Regions from separate parts of the Aliiglaciecola sp. genome, predicted to be linked through region 2. Evidence: predicted binding sites of a transcription regulator. Region 2 holds the regulator's gene; each other region holds the start of a gene.
What was found. Region 2 encodes sigma-54, which starts transcription at its own class of promoters, with help from an activator protein. Its sites were predicted from a motif close to GTTGGCACGNNNNTNGNNT; they were not measured.
Positions count from the first base shown of each region.

Region 1: ABJV04_RS01880 (kinase) is a predicted target of sigma-54. The motif match lies at 1,158-1,176, and genes of this name have one in related genera.
Region 3: ABJV04_RS08175 (flagellar basal body rod protein FlgF) is a predicted target of sigma-54. The motif match lies at 1,414-1,432, and genes of this name have one in related genera.

Region 1 covers NZ_JBDWYG010000010.1:32,960-35,167, reverse strand. Annotated here, with positions in the region: gene ABJV04_RS01885 (HAD-IIB family hydrolase) at 1-189, opposite strand, end outside; gene ABJV04_RS01880 (kinase) at 186-1,100, opposite strand; molybdenum cofactor riboswitch at 1,369-1,597, shown strand; gene moaA (GTP 3',8-cyclase MoaA) at 1,588-2,208, shown strand, end outside.
Region 2 covers NZ_JBDWYG010000037.1:53,720-55,927, reverse strand. Annotated here, with positions in the region: gene ABJV04_RS08865 (PTS sugar transporter subunit IIA) at 1-26, opposite strand, end outside; gene hpf (ribosome hibernation promoting factor) at 45-332, opposite strand; gene ABJV04_RS08855 (RNA polymerase factor sigma-54) at 360-1,838, opposite strand; gene lptB (LPS export ABC transporter ATP-binding protein) at 1,900-2,208, opposite strand, start outside.
Region 3 covers NZ_JBDWYG010000033.1:221,284-223,491, reverse strand. Annotated here, with positions in the region: gene flgG (flagellar basal-body rod protein FlgG) at 1-603, opposite strand, end outside; gene ABJV04_RS08175 (flagellar basal body rod protein FlgF) at 633-1,376, opposite strand; gene flgE (flagellar hook protein FlgE) at 1,557-2,208, opposite strand, start outside.

The sequences.
Region 1 (2,208 bases), on a different contig from region 2:
GGGGCCTTCAATGCCCAATTGGTCAGTTAATTCCTGCATTTCATCGTAGGTTTTGCTGGTATTTGGAATAACTGGAATGCTATTTTTTTTCAAGAAAGAAAGCATCTTTTGAGCGGCTTCGTGACTGTAAGAGTGATGATCCAGTAAGGTGCCATCCATATCGGTAAAAATGACAAACTGGTCGCTCATTTTACCCCCTTTACGTTAATAATTTTTCGGTGTTTATCTAATTCAAATACCACATCACAAGAGTCTTTAAGGGTAGCTAAACTCTGCTCTGTTAATCTTTGATAATGCTGAATAAATCGTTTGATTTCGTTTGCTGACATAATCCCACTTTTAGCTTCTGAGTCAGAAGCAGTTGCCAATTTTTGAATAAGCTTTTGCTCTTGTTGAAGTCGCCAGTCGAAAACACACTCAAAAGAAGGTGCTTTAAGCATTATCCAAAAATCCATTAATTGATATAAATTTTGATATTCTGTTTGTAATTGTTGATTGACGTAAGTACGCCAAGCACCGTCACTGTCTTCTTCAGACTCCAATGTATTTATTGGTGTGCTGAGTTGCTCATTAGTTTGCGCAGTAACACCCCAGCACCATCCTTCCATTAAAATAATATCTACTGGCTGTTCGATAACCGGCCATTCTTCTTTAGGGAAGGGATCATCCGTTGCCTTATTAAACCTTGGAATCGGAAAGCCAGTTTGTTGTTGTTTTAAACTGAGTAAAACCTGATTCAATAGTTTCGTATCATGGGTACCTGGCACGCCACGAGTTGCTAATAGCGGGTGTATGCTATGGGCTAATTCTTGGCGATAGGCTTTTGAAAAATAAAAGTCATCTAATGAAAGGTTTATAACTTTTAATTGTTTTACCTCAGTCAAATAGGTGAGTAAAAGCTCGGTGAGAGTCGATTTTCCGGAACCTTGGCATCCATTTACACCGATGAAGATCGGTCTTTTTGCACTCTCGTGGTGCAATTTTAGTTTTTCAGCTAAAGGGATGAACCATGTTAGCGCAACATCGCTAAAGTTCGTATCGAGTTGGTGTTTTTCGATAAAGGCTTCAACTAGCCTTTTAGATTCTGGAGTTACCTTCAAAATTGGCCTTTATAGAGTAAATAATTAACTGGAATATTTATAATCATCAAATAGAACTTACAACAAACGTGCCAATATAGTGCTAACTTTAGTTATCAAATAAAGCAAATTATCGTTTTGATAGCAAGTATTGTCTTGCATGGTTAACAAACATAAACCATTTGCGTTGCACCTCCATAGTGAGGTTAAATGACGTTATCATCAATGCTATACTCTTATGGAGTAACAACTTAATATCCTAAGCGATATTACTAATTAGCAAATGGTACTTAAAATGAAACTCCGAGCCTCTGTTACTAAGTATTGCAGATAGATATTAAGGTTTTTTAAAGGTGAATTTAAACCTCTTCGATGAAAACCTTAATAAACAATATAAGTAATTTTGGCCGCAACTATTATGGGTTGCCAGGGTAAATTGGGAAACTAGTTTGCCTCCCGCTACATGTACAACAATTTGGTTGTTCATGACTTTGGAAAGGTGTTTAACGTGTTAAAAGATAAATTTGGGCGCCGCTTCCATTACTTGCGGTTGTCCGTCACAGATGTATGTAACTTCAGTTGCGACTATTGCCTACCTGATGGTTATCAATGCGACTCCGATCGTAATTTTTTAGGTTTGTCTGAAATTCGCCAAATTTGTGCGGGTTTTGCAGACTTAGGAACCAAAAAAATTAGGATAACAGGGGGAGAGCCCTCGTTACGTAAAGATCTGCCACAGATTATTCAAATTGCGGCCTCAACCACTGGCGTAGAACAGGTAGCCATTACCACCAACGGCTATCGTTTAGAACAGCAAGTAGACTCTTGGGTAGATGCTGGTCTCAATTTATTGAATGTCAGTATTGATAGCCTTGATCCCCGTATGTTTGAAAGTATTACCGGTCACGATAAACTGGAAACCATCTTGTCAGGTATTAAACGTGGCTTAGAACGTGGATTGAAGGTTAAAGTTAATGGCGTTTTAATGCGTCAATACAATGGTAATGAACTCGGTGCCTTTTTATCCTGGTTAAAACATACGCCGATTACCTTTCGACTGATCGAATTGATGGAAACAGGCGATAATAAAGACTTCTTTAAGCTCAACCATTTGTCCGGTGAGCCAATT
Region 2 (2,208 bases):
GAGGAAAGGATGTCTTTAATTTCCATTAAATAATCTAATATATGTTAATGACGTTTAATCTTTTCCTTGTGCTTGATCACCTGTCGATCAAGCTTATCTATTAATCCGTCAATGGCTGCGTACATATCGTTATGTTCTGAGGTTGCAAAAACTTCGCCTCCGCTAAGATGAACTGTCGCTTCAGCTTTTTGATTAAGCTTTTCGACATTGAGAATGACATGGACATTGTTGATGTGATCAAAATGCCTTTCTAACTTTGTAAATTTAGTGTCTACATAATCTCGCAATGAATCTGTAATTTCTACATGATGGCCAGTAAGGTTAATTTGCATATTAGCGTATTCCTTCTGTTAACGAGCCTACAGCAGGCTCTTGCGTTGGTTAGACGGTGGGATCGATAAAGACTCCCGGTATTTTGCTATTGTTCTACGGGCAACCTGTATACCTTGGTCAGCCAATAGATCAGCAATCTTACTATCGCTAAGTGGCTTAGTTGGAAGCTCTGCAGCGACAAGTTTTTTAATTAGTGCGCGAATTGCCGTTGAAGAACACTCTCCGCCAGAGTCTGTGGCAACATGGCTGGAGAAAAAGTACTTCAGTTCGTAAATTCCTCTTGGTGTATGCATATATTTTTGTGTAGTAACACGGGAAATAGTTGATTCATGCATATCCACCATTTCTGCGACATCATTTAACACCATTGGTTTCATCATTTCCGGACCATGCTCGAAAAATCCGACTTGTTGCTGAACAATACAATTGGCTACTTTGAGCAATGTATCGTTTCGGCTTTCAAGGCTTTTAATAAACCACTTGGCTTCTTGCATATGTGAACGAATGAACTGACTGTCGCTGGTATTTTTAGCATTGCGGCTCATAGCTGCATATTGCTGATTAACATTTAGCTTAGGCAAACTGTCGGGATTTAACTCTACTTGCCAGCGGCCATTCTTTTTCATTACAGAAACATCAGGAATCACGTATTCGGATTCACCAATTATTAGGGCGCTGCCTGGGCGAGGGTTTAATGTTTGCAACAAACGCATTGCTTCGCGTAATTCGTCTTCTTTTAAACGAGTTTTGCGCATTAACGTGCGGTAATCTTTGCTACCTAAAAGGTCTGCATATTCACTAATTAATAATTTAGCTTCATTTAACCAAGGTGTATCTGGGGCAAATTGATTCATTTGTACCATCAAACACTCTTGAGGATTTCGAGAGCCAGAACCGATAGGATCGAACATTTGAATGCGTTTTAGAACACACTCAACTTCATCCAGTTCAACCTCTTCGTGATCGAGACTCGCGAGCACTTCTTCAGTACTAATGGTTAAATATCCAGATTCATCGATTGAGTCGATGATGGCAATGGCAATAGCGGTATCTACTTCGGAAAAGGGGGTTAAGCGCATTTGCCATAACAAATGATCTTGTATATTTTCGCTGGTTTCACCTTGGAAAATTTGATCATCATCACCACCGCTGCCACCACTAATTGATGCGGGTGCTGAAGATGCACTGATATATTCATCCCAAGTGCTATCTATGGGTAATTCGTCCGGAATATCTGCTTTTTCTAATGCCTCGTTTGTATCCATTGAGTCAGAACTGGCGGATACGGTTTCTTCCGTGAATTTATCATTACTATCTGCTAATGCGGAATCTCCTGTGGGGATGTCCGAACCATCCTCTACTTCTAAAAGCGGGTTGGATTCTAAAGCTTCTTGTATTTCCTGTTGTAAATCCAGCGTTGACAACTGCAATAGACGGATAGCCTGTTGCAATTGAGGCGTCATTGTTAGTTGCTGGCTGAATTTTAATTGTAACGAGGGTTTCATTTAGTTTTTATATTCTTACTTGTTTAGCCACAAAGCTTTGGTTAAAAACAACATACCTGTACTATAGCTTGAATTGCTCGCCAAGGTATACATCTCTGACTTGTTGATTATTTAAAACTTCTTCTGCAGTTCCAGAAGCTATCAATTCACCATGACTCACAATATACGCTTTTTCACACACGTCTAGGGTTTCACGTACATTATGGTCAGTTATTAATACTCCAATACCTCTATCGCGCAGGTGTTGAATTATTTTTTTTATATCATTTACAGAAATTGGATCGACACCTGCAAAAGGTTCATCTAATAAAATAAATTCGGGTGCGGCGGCCAAGGCCCGTGCTATTTCGACTCTTCTGCGTTCTCCGCC
Region 3 (2,208 bases), on a different contig from region 2:
AGCTCCGCTTACCGCAGTTTCAACATACAAATTTTGGCCAATAGGTTGTAGACCCGTTGGGTTTATAAAATTCGATAAACTGAGTTGTCCCAATACGGTTGGATCTGCTTGACCACGAATAGAAGCTGAAATTTCACCATCTTGAGAAATGGTTATTTGCTGAGCATCTTCTGGGATCGTAATGTTTGGTTGTAATAAAAAACCAGCGCCAGGTGTAACAATTTGTCCTTGATCATCTAAGGTAAATTGCCCGTTTCGGGTATATGCAATAGTGCCATCAGGTTGTAGGATTTCGAAAAACCCTTGCCCCTGGATTGACATATCTAAGGCATTATCAGTGGTCAACATATTGCCCTGGGTATGAGATTTTTGGGTAGCAACAACTTTACTACCTGCACCTAACATTAATCCTGATGGCAACTCAGTATCCGCAGAAGAACGGCCGCCTGGTTGATTGATATTTTGATAGAGTAAATCTTCAAAGATCGCTCTATCCTTTTTAAAACCCACTGTACTGGCGTTAGCCAAGTTATTGGATATGACCGATACATCTGTTTGAGCTGCATCGAGCCCTGTTTTACTTATCCAAAGTGCTGGGTGCATAATTCACCTCCGCTATTTAATGTTTAGTTCTAAATTATTCTGAGTAATTGATTGCCGCGCATATCTAAGGTGTCGGCCTTTTTCATCATCTTCACTTGTAACTCGTAGTGGCGCTGCAGGCTGATCATATTTACCATTTCGTCAATGGCATTTACGTTACTGCCTTCTACCATTCCGGTACGAAGTCGTACGTTTATATCTTCATTGGCTTCTTGACCATTTTTCAGACGAAATAAACCATCTTCACCACGTTTCATATCTGCAACGTTGGGATTTACTAACTTTAACCTGCCCACTTCTTCCAATACCGTTTCAGGGGCTCCCTGTGGACGAACGGAAATAGTCCCATCGTTAGCAATATTGATATTCGAAAGTGGAATGGGCAAAAATATGCCACCAGCGTCACCTAACACTGAATTTCCACTGGCATCTTCAAGACCGCCATCTGGCCCTAATTGCAGACTACCTGCGCGGGTATAAGCTTCGTTGCCCTGGGCATCAATTACGCTAAGCCAACCATCACCTTGAATCGCTACGTCTAATTCGCGATCGGTTTGGATCATTGCGCCACCCTCATAATTATTGAAGGGGGATTCTGTCATTGAAAATACCCGAGTCGGCAAACCTTCGCCGTATGCCGGCATGGCTCTCGCATTTTCCAACATGGCTTTAAAACCGTTGGTTTGCGCATTCGCTAAATTGTTGGCGCGCACGGCCGTGCCCAATAGGTCTTGGCTGGCTCCGCTGGCTGAAATATAGAGTAATTTATCCATGACAACTTATTGACTCTGGTTAACGTAACCTAAAGAGTTGCAATAAAGATGCCATCGGAACAAAAAATAGGAATTAAACGAGCTTGATTTCTTAGATGTATATGGTTAGTGGGTATCTAGTTGAAATTAAACAAAAAAATACCGCTCTTATTGGAGCGGTATTGTATATCTCAAACCAAGTTATCGGATATTTAAGATAGTTTGGTTAAGTTGGTTATTTACCTCAAGGGCCCGTGAGTTAGCTTGGAAGTTACGTTGAGCAATAATCATATCAATCAACTCCGTGGTCAAATTCACATTCGCTTGTTCAAGTGCTGAGGAATTTATATCTCCAAAGGTACCCGTAGTCGCTTCACCAGCAAGGGCTTCTCCAGATAAAATACTCTCTTTCCATTGGGTACTACTTTGTTGCGTCAACCCTTGTTCGTTAGCAAAACGAGCCAGAGCAACACGGACAACAGGTTCTGAGGTACCATTTGAGAATGTAGCACGAACCAACCCATCTGGACCGATATCAATTCCGGTAAGTCGACCTACAGCAAGTCCATCTTGTTCTAATGAGGTTACTTCAAAAGAAGACGCAAACTGTGTCGGTTCATCTGCCGTTGCACTACCAACTTCAAGTGCGAAGTTTGTTGTAATCGTCTGAGTTGCATCAGAACCGTTTGTCAACGGCGGGTTACCTAACTGAACAGTCGTCACATCGCCGGTGGCAACAGGAGTACCATCACCATTTTGAATACCAATAAAATCACCGCCGCTACTAAACTGCATTCTAAATCCAGAGACCGCATCAGCTCCTAAGGATACTGAACCTGCAATGTTATTCGGA